3 regions of the Rhizobium sp. CB2179 genome follow, and region 2 is predicted to be linked to each of the others. Evidence: predicted binding sites of a transcription regulator. Region 2 holds the regulator's gene; each other region holds the start of a gene.
The links. The regulator LexA, encoded in region 2, represses DNA repair genes until DNA is damaged. The targets are predictions, from matches to a motif close to TGTTCNNNNTGTGTTCNG.

Region 1 (4,579 bases), 1.3 Mb from region 2:
GCCGGCGAGCACGCGGGCAAGCTCGATCACCCGGATGCCGGCAAGCGGCGGCTTTTTGGTCACGGTCTCTGTCATGTTCCTCCCGGCAATATCTACGGCGCCAGCGTCACCTCAGATGTATCGGATACGGGCTTTGAAGCAAAGCGGCGCTCTCGCCAGAGGATGTAGAAGCCCGATGCCACGATGATGGCAATGCCGAGCCATTTGACGGCATCCGGAAAGTCGCCGAAGACCAGCCAGGCGAAGATCGTCGCCGAGACGATCTCGAAATATTGCAGCGGCGCCAGCGTCGATGCCGGTGCCGCGCGATAGGCATAGACGCCGAGGATGCCCGATATCGCGGCCATGGCGCCGACGCCGGCGACATAGAACCAGGCGCGGCCATCCGGCATGACGGGATCGAAGAGATCGGAGCCGGTTCCCTGGCCCAGGAAAAGCAGGATGGTGCAGAAGAGCAGGCCCCAGATGCCCATTTGGAACTGCATCGCCCAGGGGTCTTCCCTGTGCGAGAGGACGCGAGTCATCAGCACGAAGATGGCGATGCAGAGCGCGCTGACGACAGGCAGAAGCGCGATGTAGCCGACCTCCTCGAAACTCGGCTGGATGATCAGCATCGCCCCGAAGAAGCCGACGCCGCAGGCGCTATAGCGCCGCCAGCCGATCGTCTCCTTCAAGAAGATACCGCCGAGGATCGTCAGCATGATCGGCTCGACGAAGAAGATCGCGATCGCGTCGGCGACCGCCATGTATTTCAGCGTGGTGACGAAGGAGATCATCGAGACGGTGATGATCGCGCCGCGGATGGCATGGAACAGGTTCTGGCGCCAGGAGAATTCGGCGAAGCTGCGCCGCCATATCACAATCGGCAGCATGCAGAGCGCCTGTACGGCGAAGCGGCCGGCGGTGATCTCCGCGGAGGGGACGGTGACGATGGCAAGCTTGGCGAAAATATCGATGAGCGGCGAGAACATCACCGAGATGAACATCAGCACAAGTCCCATCGTCACGTCGGAAGCGGACGAAACGCGGCGGGCGGAGGTGGTGTTCATGATGAAATCCCTGTCACTCAGGATATTGGTCGCTCAGGATCTTGCGACGGCCCTGTCGCACCAGTCCGCGAAGGCTGCGATCGCCGCATGCGCGCCGATCTCATTCAATGTTTCGTGCCGCATGTCCTGATATATCTCAGTGCTGATACGGGAGAAGCCTTTGCCTTTCAAATGGTTTGACAGCCAGAGCACGGCTTTTCCACGTTCCGTCGCCGGGTCTTCTCCGCCGCCGACCAAATGGATCGGCATATCCCGCGCCAGCCGGTCGAGATGGATTTTCTGCGGCGCGCGGAAGGTCAGCTCGAAGAGATCGAGCCAGAGAGAGACCGAGGCGTCGAAGCCGCAGAGTGGATCGCTGACGTACTTGTCGACTTCATCGGGAAGACGCGACAGCCAATCGAACTCGGTGCGGCGGCCGGCAATGGATTTGCCCCAGGTGCCGAAGGTAAGCTTCGGCAGCAGGCCGCTCGGCACGTCGGAGCCCTTCAGCATGCGCTCGGCAAGCAGGATTGCCTGGGCGGCGCGGCCGGCAAGGCCGACGGCGAAATTCGAATTCCAGACGGCGACGGCGTCGAAGTCGGCCGGAGCTGTGACGGCAGCGTTGAGGGCGATGAGGCCACCCATCGAATGGCCAAAGAGGATCACCGGCAGGCCGGGACGACGGGAGGCCGCATGGCTACGCATAGCGATGACGTCGCCGATCACCCTTTCGACCCCACCGCGCCGGGCAAAACGGCCGATCGGCGCGTCGGGTGCCGTCGTCTCGCCGTGGCCTCGATGATCATGGGCATAGACATGATAACCGCGTGCCGCCATCGTCTCGGCAAAGACGCGGTATCGTTTCGAATGTTCGGCCAAGCCATGGGATATCAGCAGGATACCGCGTGGAAGGGTGATGGCCTCAGCATGGTGATAGGCCAGCGACGCCCCTGATACGGCGAGCCTTTGCGTTTCAGAAAACATGTGGTCCTCCCGGCGACAACAGACCAGATCGCCGGGTAATTGCAACATGGGCATTTGACTATCTGATAACAATTTGCGGCCTTGTTGCGATTCAGGGTTGCGGCCTTTTAATTTTGATGCTTATTTGTTCCTGTATTGTTCTTTTTTGGGGGTTGAAATGAGCAGCATGCAGTTGCGTACCTTGACGTTTGCCGTGTCGATGGTTGTTGCCGGCGCCGGCGTGGCGCAGGAGGCCGGCGGGCGCACCCGCTTCATTCTGGCGGCGAGCTGGCAGCCGGCCTTTTGTCAGACGAACCAGAAGAAAGCCGAGTGTGCGAGCCAGACCGGCGAGCGCCCCGACGCGACGAACTTTTCGTTGCACGGACTTTGGCCGATGCGGCAGGATTATTGCGGCGTGAGCGCCGAGCAGAAGGCCGCCGACAAGGACGGCGACTGGAACAAGCTGCCGGAGGTCACGCTTGCGGCGGAGACGCAGGCGGCGCTCGCAAAGGCGATGCCCGGCACGCAGTCCGGCCTGGAACGGCATGAGTGGGTGAAGCATGGCACCTGCACGAAGATGAGCGCCGACGACTATTTCGGCGTCGGCGTGCACCTCGTGGGCGCACTCAACGCGTCGGCCGTGCGCGATCTCTTCGCTGCCAATATCGGCAAACCGGTCAAGGCCGAAGCGATCAAAGCGGCTTTCGACAAGAGCTTCGGGCCGGGTGCCGGCGATCGTGTCAAGATGAGCTGCCGGCGGGCCGGCAATATCAGGATGATCAGCGAGCTGACGATCGGGCTTTCGGAAGCTGCCGGAGCGGCATCGGCGAAAAGTGCCGGGCTTGCCGATCTGATCCAGGGCGCTGGAAAAACGTCGTTCGGCTGCGACGAGGGCGTCGTCGACGCTGCGGGCTTTTGACCGGAATTCCTGAGTAAACCGGGTTTCGGCGTTGCCCGGAGGCGCTGTTTCGCCTACATAGCGGCACAATCAAAGTTTCCCGCCCGGAGCAGCGCAGCATGGCACGTCAGTTCATCTATCATATGTCCGGCCTCAACAAGGCCTATGGCAACAAGAAGATCCTGGAGAATATCCACCTTTCGTTCTACCCCGATGCCAAGATCGGTATCCTCGGTCCGAACGGCGCGGGTAAATCCACCGTACTGCGCATCATCGCGGGCCAGGACAAGGAGTATACCGGCGAAGCCTGGCTCGCCGAAGGTGCGACGGTCGGCTACCTCGAGCAGGAGCCGCACCTCGATGCAAACAAGACGGTGTTCGAGAACGTCATGGAAGGCGTTGCCTCGAAGACGGCTGTCCTCGATCGCTACAACGAATTGATGATGAATTATTCCGATGAGACGGCGGAAGAGGGCGCCAAGCTTCAGGACGTCATCGACAGCCAGAACCTCTGGGATCTGGAAAGCCAGGTCGAAATGGCGATGGAAGCGCTACGCTGCCCGCCGCGTGACGCCGATGTCACCAGCCTTTCGGGTGGTGAGCGACGCCGTGTCGCGCTCTGCCGCCTGCTGCTTTCGCAGCCGGATCTGCTGCTGCTCGACGAACCGACCAACCACCTGGACGCCGAAACCATCGCCTGGCTCGAAAAACATCTGCGCGACTATCCGGGCGCCGTGATGATGATTACCCACGATCGCTACTTCCTGGACAACGTCACCGGCTGGATCCTCGAACTCGACCGCGGCCGTGGCATTCCCTACGAAGGCAACTATTCGGCCTACCTGCAGGCGAAAGCCAAGCGGATGCTGCAGGAAAGCCGCGAAGATGCATCGCGCCAGAAGGCGATCAGCCGCGAACAGGAATGGATCGCGTCCAGCCCGAAAGCCCGTCAGGCCAAGTCCAAGGCGCGTATCAAGTCCTACGAGCAGTTGGTGGATGCCGCCGAGAAGCAGCGTCCCGGCGACGCACAGATCATCATCCCGGTCAGCGAGCGCCTCGGCCAGGTGGTCATCGAGATGGACGGCATCACCAAGGGCTTCGAGGGCCGCACGCTGATCAACGACCTGTCGATCAAGCTGCCGCCAGGCGGCATCGTCGGCATCATCGGCCCGAACGGCGCCGGTAAGACGACGCTATTCAGGATGATCACTGGCCAGGAAACGCCGGATGGCGGTTCGATCCGCATCGGCGAGACCGTGCATCTCGGTTATGTCGACCAGAGCCGTGACACCCTTGCGGCCGACAAGACGGTCTGGGAGGAAATCTCCGGCGGCGCCGAAATCATCAAGCTTGGTAAGTTCGACATGAACTCCCGTGCCTATTGCGGCGCCTTTAACTTCAAGGGCGGCGACCAGCAGCAGAAGGTCGGCAATCTCTCTGGTGGTCAGCGCAACCGTGTTCACCTTGCCAAGATGCTGAAGGCCGGCGGCAACGTTCTGCTGCTCGACGAACCGACCAACGACCTCGATACGGAAACGCTGGGTGCCTTGGAAAACGCGCTGGAGAACTTTGCCGGCTGCGCCATCATCATCAGCCACGATCGCATGTTTCTCGACCGTCTGGCGACGCATATCCTGGCTTTCGAAGGCGACGGCCATGTCGAATGGTTCGAAGGCAACTTCGAGGATTA
Region 2 (4,579 bases):
CTGGTTTCTCGCGGCTTCGGATTTTCCGCACACTGCATCGCTGCTCTGCCTGTTGGTGCTGACCGTCGCAGTTCTCATCGCCAGCCGCAACCGGGCGGCATTGCGGGCAGCGCTGCTGGCGCTTTCGCTCGTGGCTTGCGGCATAGTCTCGGCGCAGTTCGAAAGCTGGCGGGCTTCGACCGTGATCCTCGATTCATCAGTGACGACGACGGTGACCGGCCGCGTCGAGCGGCGCGAAGGCGATGGTCGCGGCCGGTGGCGCTACATTCTTGCCGTCACCGGCACTGAAGCGCCTCAGGTCAAGCGGCCGCCGGAACGCATCACCGCCATCGCCCGCGGTGCGGACGCAGCCTTCGAGATCGGCGATATCATCACCGGCAGGGCGCGGCTGACGCCGCCGGCGGGCCCAGCACTTCCCGAGCTCAACGACTTCTCCTTCAGTGCCTATTTCGACGGCATCGGCGCCAACGGCTTCTTCTACGGTGCGCCGACGAAGGTCGATGCGCAGGCAGGTCCGCAGGCTGCAAGATCGGCGGTGGAAGCGCTGCTCGAAGGGCTCTACCGGCTGCGCAGCGGCATTGGCGACCGAATAAGGTCGATCCTGCCCGGCGATACCGGCGCTTTTGCCGCCGCACTGGTGACGGACGAGCGGCGCGCCATCTCGGATGCGACGACGGAGGCACTACGCCAGTCCGGTCTGGCTCATATCATCGCCATCTCCGGTCTCAACATGGCGCTGTCGGCCGGCATCTTCTTCGTCGGCTTTCGGATGCTGCTCAGCATCTTTCCCGGTATCGCTGAGGCCTACCCGACGAAGAAGATCGCTGCCGCCGGCGCGCTCATCGCCGTTACTGCCTATTTCCTGATTTCGGGCTTTGCGGTCTCTGCCGAGCGCGCTTTCATCATGATGGCCATCATGTTGATTGCCGTCTTCTTCGACCGGCCGTCGATCAGCCTGCGCAATGTCGCGCTTTCCGCCCTCGTCATCATCCTCATTTCACCGTCCGAGGTCTTAGGTCCGAGCTTCCAGATGTCCTTTGCCGCCACATTGGCGCTGGTCTCGGGCTATCAGCTGTGGAAGGACCGGCGCATCCGCGAAAACGCCTTTCTGAAGCTGCCGATCATCAGGCCCTTCGTTACTGTTGCGGGCTTCTTCGGCGGCGTCTTCCTGACCTCGCTGATCGGTGGTTTTTCCACCGCGTTGTTTTCGATCGAGCATTTTCATCGCCTGACCGCCTATGGCCTGCCGGCAAACCTCGCGACAATGCCGATCATCTCCTTCATCATCATGCCGGCCGGCTTGCTGGCGATGCTACTCATGCCTTTCGGTCTGGATGTTTGGGCTTGGAAGGTCGTCGGATTCGGCCTCGATCTGGTGATCGCGGTCGCAAAGACGGTGTCCGGCTGGGATGGCAATATCGACGTCGGCCGCTTGCCCGCCTGGTATTTCGCGATAGCCGTCGCAGGCTTTCTGCTGCTGACGCTGCTCCGCACCCGGCTGCGCCATATCGGCACATCAATCATCGCGGTCGCAACGCTCATCCTGTTGCTTCTACCGGTTCCCCGGCCGCCGGATCTGGTGATTTCGGAGGATGGCAGTCTCGTCGCGGTGGTCGAAGCGGCAGCAATGGCTTCCAACCGTGAAAGACCACCGGATTTCATCTTCGACCAGTGGCAGAGAGCCCTGGTCCTGCCGAGACATGATCCGCCGAAGATGCTGGATGGTCCTGCTATCCCGCAGGTAGGAGAAGACCGCCGCGTCAAGCTTTCCCGCGATCAGCAGAACGAAGCGAGGACAGCGATGCGGGCGGCCGCAGCGGCCGGTGAAGCAAACCGCTTTTCCTGCGTCAAGAGGGCCTGGTGCGCATCAAGGCTTGGCAATGGTCGTGTGGTTGCTGTCATCGACAATGCCGCCTATCTCGGCCCGGCATGCGACGCGGCCGATATCATCGTGACGTCGGTCCGCCTGCGTTTCAACAGCTGCCGCTCAGGTGCGACGCTCTTCACCGGCGAGACGCTGCGCAGGACCGGATCCATCGAGTTGCGCTTCGCGGACGCCGGCCTGGAGGTGGCAACCGCATTTGACGCATTGTCGCGACCATGGATGCGCCATCGCGCCTTTGACTGGCGCAGCAACAGCTTTACCGAATCCGGCCTAACCGATGTCAGTGATAGCGGCGAATGAGGCCGACGAGTTTGCCCTGCACCTTAACACGGTCTGGTCCGAAAATCCGGGTCTCGTAAGCCGGGTTGGCCGCTTCCAGTGCGATCGAGGCGCCCTTGCGGCGGAAGCGCTTGAGTGTCGCTTCTTCGTCATCGACGAGTGCAACAACAATGTCGCCAGGACTTGCGGTGCTGCCATTGCGGATGATCACGGTGTCGCCGTCGAAGATGCCGGCGTCGATCATCGAATCGCCCTTGACCTCCAGGGCATAATGTTCACCGGAACCGAGCATGTCGGCCGGAACGGCGATGTCGTGGGTGTTGTTCTGGATCGCCGAGATCGGCACACCGGCGGCGATTCTGCCCATGACCGGCACGGAAACCGAGTTGCCGTTGTCGGCGACGGGTTTTGCGGGAGCAGGGGCGGCGACCGGCTGAGGTTTGCCCAGGCTGCCTTCGATGACGCTCGGCGAAAAGCCGCGCCGCGGCTGGATGCTGGGGCTGTAGGCCTCCGGAAGCTTGATGACCTCGAGCGCACGGGCGCGGTTCGGTAGGCGGCGAATGAAGCCTCGCTCCTCGAGCGCTGTAATCAGGCGATGAATCCCGGACTTCGAGGCGAGGTCCAGAGCATCCTTCATTTCGTCGAAAGATGGCGGAACGCCGGATTCCTTCATGCGCTCATGAATGAAAAGGAGAAGCTCCTGTTGTTTGCGCGTGAGCATCGACGTTGTGACCTCGTGATTGAAACAAATCCAGAACAGACACTATATGTTCCATATGTGTTCCGCAAGTAGCTAAATTTCCGTAAAACTTGGCGCCAACTCGTTGAGATTTTTATTTTCATTCGCCGGATTGGCACAGAAGTCTTGCGTTGAGGGAAGCGCTGTCGCACATCTCTTGCCGTGTCAGGGAGGGATATCATGAACGAGCACTCCGCCAAACCGCACCCGCTGGATCATGTCGTGCTGCCGGTCGTCAATATCGATCTGGCGCGCGAGAGGCTCGGCAAGCTCGGCTTCACCGTTGCCCCCGATGCGCGCCATCCCTTCGGAACGGAGAATGCCTGCGTCTTCTTTGCTGACAAGACCTATCTGGAGCCGCTCGGGATTGCGAGCGTCGAGGAGAGCGAGGCGTCGGCGCGCCAAGGCAATGTCTTCACCGCCCGCAATCAGGCTTTCCGCTTCCGCTGCGGCGCGGAGGGGCTTTCGGGGCTGGCTTTTGGCAGCAAGGATGCCGGCATCGATCATCAGAATTTCGTCGGTAACGGATCGAGCGCCGGCGAGATGCTGCAGTTCACCCGGCCGATGACGATGCCGGACGGTTCTGAGACGATTGCCGGCTTCAAGCTGGCTTTTGCCGGCGATCTGCGCGCGCCTGATCTCCTGCTATTTACCGTCGAGCGCGTCAATCCGCTGCCGGCCGACCGCGCCGTGCTGGAGACGCATGCCAATGGCGTCACCGGCATAGTCGAGATAGCGCTTTGCGCGCCTGATGCTGCCGCCTTCGCTGCCTTCGTCAGCCTCGCCGTGGTGCAATCGGCAGTCGAGAAAACCGGTTTCGGCGTCAATATCCCGGCGTCGAATGCCAAAATCAGCCTGATGACGGCGGAAGGGTTGGAGGCCTATTTCGACATCGTCGGCTCATCCGCAGATCGTGGCCTGCGCGGCCGGGCAATCCTCTTCGCTGTCGCCGATCTTGCCGTGACAGAAGCGCATTTGGCTGCTAACGGGGTGACATACGCGCGCAAGAACAATCGCATTCTGGTGAAGCCCGCGCCCGGGCAGGGCACGCTCTTCGCCTTCGAGGAAACACGATGAGCACTGATACGAATTCCGAAGTCAGGATCGGCGAAGGCCAAGGCCAGGTCAGCTTTTCCAATACCGGCCGCCTGTCGCTGATTGCCGGTCCCTGCCAGATGGAGAGCCGCGACCACGCCTTCATGGTCGCCGGCACGCTGAAGGAGCTTTGCGGCAAGCTCGGCATCGGCCTCGTTTACAAGAGCTCCTTCGACAAGGCGAACCGCACCTCGCTGTCGGCCGAACGCGGTATCGGGATTGAAAAAGGCATGGAGGTCTTTGCCGACCTCAAAAAGGAGTTCGGCTTTCCCGTCCTGACCGACGTTCATACCGCCGAGCAATGCGCGGAGGTGGCAAAGGTCGTCGACGTCCTGCAGATCCCGGCCTTCCTCTGCCGCCAGACCGACCTTCTCATCGCCGCCGCCAAGACCGGCCGCGTCGTCAATGTCAAGAAGGGCCAGTTCCTGGCCCCCTGGGATATGAAGAACGTTCTGAAGAAGCTCAATGCCAGCGGCAATCCGAACGTGCTGCTTTGCGAGCGCGGCGCCTCCTTTGGTTACAATACGCTGGTTTCCGACATGCGCTCGCTGCCGATCATGGCGGCGATGGGTGCGCCCGTT
Region 3 (4,579 bases), 1.7 Mb from region 2:
CCCGTCGCGAATGGCGATGACCCCGTCGGCACCGAGCGTCACGATCAGCGTCTGGCCCGTCTCCGCATGCAGGCGCACGAGGGCTGCCTCGCGCGCTTGTGCGTCCATGCCCTCTTGTCCGGCGAGCCGCTCGAACTCGGTCTCGTTGGCAATGACGATATCGGCGAGCCGGCCGAGACGCGGCGCATCGGGGATCAGCGGCGCAAGGTTGAGGATGCTGGTGACGCCCTTGGCGCGGGCCGCCGACAGCGCGCGCTCGACGGCGGCAGCCGGCACTTCGAGCTGAAGCATCAGGATATCGCCTTCGTTCATGCGGCCGATTGCCGTCTCGGCATCGGCAGGTGTGAGCTGGCCATTGGCGCCGGGAACGACGGCGATCATGTTTTCGCCGTCGCCGCCGACGAGGATCAGCGCCGTGCCGGTGGGGCCGTCGACATTGTTGATCAGAGAAAGGTCGGTGCCCGCATCATCAAGTAGGGCGAGCGCTTCCGCAGCGAAAGCATCCTTGCCGACGGCGCCGGCCATATGCACGTACCGGCCGGCGCGGCGCGCTGCCAGCGCCTGGTTGGCGCCCTTGCCGCCGGCGGCCGTGGCAAAGCCGTTGCCAGCCACCGTCTCGCCGGGCTTCGGCAGGCGCTCGGTCGTGGCGATGAGATCCATGTTGATGGACCCGAAAACTGTGATCATGAATGTGTCCCGTCTTCTGGAGCATGCTGACGACATCATGCTCCTACTGTTTCATGCGGGCGCGACACTGCCCGAAGCGGTCACTCCTCGTCAACCACCCGCAGCTTCAGAAGACCAGTGCGGCTCTCCACCGATTTGGCTGCGGCTTCGCTGTCGCGGGCAGGCTTGGCATCGCCGCCGGCCTCGAATTCCAGCGCTTCGATCCTGGCGCCGCGCCTGGTGAGCTTGTCGGCTGATGTGACCACCATGTCGATATCCTTCTGCGCCATGGCGAAATGGCCCTGCAATTTGCGCACCCGCTCGTCCAGGCGGCTGAGATCGTCCATCAGGATCGCCACTTCGCCCTGGATCAGATGCGCCTGCGCCCGCATGCGCTGATCCTTGAGCACGGCCTGAATGACCTGGATCGACAGCATCAGCAGCGACGGTGAGACGATGACGATGCGTGCGCGGTGCGCCTTCTGCACCACCGGCTCGAAGTGCTCGTGGATCTCGGCGAAGATCGATTCGGACGGCACGAAGAGAAAGGCCGTATCCTGGGTTTCCCCCTGGATCAGATATTTCTCCGAAATGTCCCTTATATGGACCTCCATGTCGCGGCGGAATTGCTGGCTGGCGATCTTGCCGGCCTCGGGGCTGCCGGCGTCGCGGATCGCGTTCCAGGCTTCGAGCGGAAATTTTGCGTCGATCACCAGCGGCGGCGCGCCGTTCGGCATGCGGATCGTGCAGTCCGGCCGCGAACCGTTGGACAGCGTCTGCTGGAAGGCGTAGGCGCCCATCGGCAGACCGTCGGCGACGATCGTTTCCATTCTCGACTGGCCGAAGGCGCCGCGCGTCTGCTTGTTGGACAGAATGGCCTGCAGCCCGACGACATCCTTGGCGAGCGTCTGGATATTGTTCTGCGCGGCATCGATGACCGCCAGCCGCTCCTGCAGCCGCTGCAGGTTCTCATGCGTCGATTTGGTCTGCTCGGTGATCGTCGAGCTGACTCGCTGCGACATGCCGTCGAGGCGTTGGCTGATCGTCTGGTTGAGTTCGCTCTGCCGCGCGCCGAAGACCTCCGTCATCGCCGCGATGCGGCCCTGCATCTCTGCCTGGATTTTCAAAAGCTCGGCCATGCGCGCTTCGTTTTCCTGAGCACGAAAGTTCGCTTCCTCCGCCTGCTCGCGGCGAAGGCCGGCGGCGCGCAGCAGAAGCACGATCACCAGCAGGACGAGGACGGCGAGACACCCGCCGACAAGCGCCAGCATGGCCGGGCTGATCGAGGCAAGGGAAAGGGCGAGCGATTCGGAATGGACGGTCATGCCGCAAGCATAACAGAAGAAGCGCCGATTTATAGATCAAAACGTGAACAGAGTGGACGATCCTCAATATCTTCGCAAGCCGTTGCTCTTCCGCGTCCACCGAAAAGAAATGTCGCCGCGGCTTAACGATTGCTCAACCATATTGGCCAAAACCTGCGGCGCTGAAATCCCCTCCCGCGCGCGTCGCGCCAAGTACAGAGATCCCCATGACCGCCCAGCAGACCGACAATGCCCTCAGGCAGCGCCTCGATTTCATCGAGCTGGATGAAACGGCGCGCAAGTCGATGCGGGATCTGCGCCCTGTCATCTCAGAGCTGATCGGCGGCGCCCTCGATAAATTCTACGCCAAGATGGCCAAGACCCCCGCTGTCGCCGACAAGTCCCAACTGGGCCATGCCAAAAAGCGTCAGCAGGATCATTGGGTCAATCTTACTGGCGGCACGTTCGACGAGAGCTATGTCGACGGCGTGACCACCGTCGGCCGCATGCATGAGCGCATGGGGCTGGAACCGCGCTGGTCTATCGGCGGTTACGCCATCGTCATGTCCGAACTCGTCAAGGGCATCGTGGAAAAGCAGTGGCCTTCGTTCTTCGCGCGCCAGCAAGGCAAGCTGCTGGCCGAGAAGCTGTCGGCGGTCGTCAAATCAGGCATGCTCGACATGGATTATTCCATCTCGGTCTATCTCGAGGTGCTTGAAGCAAAGCACCGCGCCTTGGAAGAGCAGCGCGCTGAGGCCCAATCCGACCAGGCGATCGCGCTGGAGCAGCTGCGCCGCGGTCTGGAAGCGTTGTCGAACGGCGATCTCGAAGCTACTTTGCCGTCCGACCTGCCGGGCAATTTCTGGCAGATGGCCGAGGACTACAATCGCGCCGTCAGCGCCCTTCGCCAATCCTTCGCCTCCGTGCGCGAGACCTCCGGCCATATCAAGACCGGCGCCGACGTCATTTCCAACGCGACCAACGATCTGGCACTGCGCACCGCCCAGCAGGCGGCAGGCGTCGAGGAGAGCTCGGCCGCGCTGCAGCAGCTGTCCGTCAGCGTCGGCCAGACGGCCGCCAATGCCGAGAAGGCGTCGGAGGCCGTGCGCGAGACACAGCAGAAGGCGAAGAACTCCGGCGAGCTCGTCACCAGCGCCGTCTCGGCGATGGCCGGCATCGAGAAATCCTCGACCGGGATCACCAAGATCATCGGCGTCATCGATGAGATCGCCTTCCAGACCAATCTGCTGGCGCTAAACGCCGGTGTCGAGGCGGCCCGTGCCGGCGATGCCGGCAAGGGTTTTGCCGTCGTCGCCCAGGAAGTCCGCCAGCTCGCCCAGCGCACCGTGGAAGCAGCCAAGGAGATCAAGAACCTGATCTCGCAGAGCTCGACCCAGGTCAATCAGGGTGTCGGCATCGTTTCCAGCACCGGCGAGGCGCTGAACGACATGATCAGCCGCATCGACATCATCAACCGTTTCGTCGCCGATATCGCCGCCGCCGCCCGTGATCAGGCGACCGGCGTCAACGAGGTCAGCCTCGCCGTCCGCAACATGGGTGCAATCACCCAGCAGAATTCGGACATGGTCGAGCACTCTTCGGCGGAAACCCGCCGGCTCAAGGACGAGGTGGAGACCCTGATCGAGCTGCTGCAGCGCTTCCGTGCCCGGCCGGAAGGCCGTTCTGCCGGTGCTGCCCGCCGGGCGGCCTGAGGCGAATATGGCGAAATTCCAGGCGGGGATGCAAAAAAGCGTATTCCCCGGCTGCCGGATAATTCCATAGTCGGAAAAGATGGGTTATGGGAACGCCATGACCATCAAGCCACTCATCATTCTTCCCGATCCCGTTCTCCGCCAGCTGTCGAAGCCGATCGAGCGGGTGGATTCCGACCTGCAGCGTCTTGCCGACGATATGCTGGAAACCATGTATGACGCGCCGGGCATCGGCCTCGCTGCCATCCAGATCGGCGTGCCGCGCCGCATGCTCGTCATCGACATCGCTCGCGAGGGCGAGGAAAAGCAGCCGCAGGTCTTCATCAACCCGGAGATCGTCAAATCCTCCGACGAGCGCTCCGTCTATGAGGAAGGCTGTCTTTCGATTCCGGATTATTATGCCGAGGTGGAGCGCCCGGCCGTCGTCTCGGTCAAATATCTCGACCGGAACGGCAAGGAACAGACCGTGGAAGCCGACGGCCTGCTCGCCACCTGCCTGCAGCACGAGATCGACCACCTGAACGGCGTGCTGTTCATCGATTACATCTCGCGGCTGAAGCGGGAGATGGTGATCAAGAAATTCACCAAGGCGGCGAAGTCGAAGGCGCTCTGACACTGCGTTGAAAATCCACCGGCGACGCACTATGATATCACTGATATCATGATGGAGGTGCCGAATTGGGCGACTTGCTTATTCGAGACGTTCCGGATGCGATGAAGCGGCAGCTTCAGGAAAGCGCACAACGCAACGGCCGCAGCCTTTCGGAAGAGGCGATTGAAATCATGCGCCGACAGATTGCGGTGGAGCGCTCGAGGGATTCCGCCGGGCAGCGCCTGCGTTCCCTGATGAGTGAGGAAAGATTGAGCGAAGATGAGGTGGAGGCCATTGCCGCATCC

Region 1: a site for LexA is predicted at 2,138-2,155, ahead of AC244Q_RS15025 (ribonuclease T2 family protein). Genes of this name have one in related genera too.
Region 3: a site for LexA is predicted at 2,024-2,041, ahead of AC244Q_RS00345 (DNA recombination protein RmuC). Genes of this name have one in related genera too.

The regions. Positions count from the first base shown of each region.
Region 1 covers NZ_CM172781.1:2,996,114-3,000,692, reverse strand. The annotation lists gene caiB (succinate--glutarate CoA-transferase) at 1-75, opposite strand, end outside; gene AC244Q_RS15035 (DMT family transporter) at 93-1,049, opposite strand; gene AC244Q_RS15030 (alpha/beta fold hydrolase) at 1,083-2,012, opposite strand; gene AC244Q_RS15025 (ribonuclease T2 family protein) at 2,170-2,910, shown strand; gene ettA (energy-dependent translational throttle protein EttA) at 3,009-4,579, shown strand, end outside.
Region 2 covers NZ_CM172781.1:1,738,271-1,742,849, forward strand. The annotation lists gene AC244Q_RS08775 (ComEC/Rec2 family competence protein) at 1-2,185, shown strand, start outside; gene lexA (transcriptional repressor LexA) at 2,166-2,885, opposite strand; gene AC244Q_RS08785 (VOC family protein) at 3,084-3,980, shown strand; gene kdsA (3-deoxy-8-phosphooctulonate synthase) at 3,977-4,579, shown strand, end outside.
Region 3 covers NZ_CM172781.1:66,666-71,244, forward strand. The annotation lists gene AC244Q_RS00340 (ribokinase) at 1-687, opposite strand, end outside; gene AC244Q_RS00345 (DNA recombination protein RmuC) at 768-1,991, opposite strand; gene AC244Q_RS00350 (globin-coupled sensor protein) at 2,198-3,682, shown strand; gene def (peptide deformylase) at 3,780-4,295, shown strand; gene AC244Q_RS00360 (FitA-like ribbon-helix-helix domain-containing protein) at 4,361-4,579, shown strand, end outside.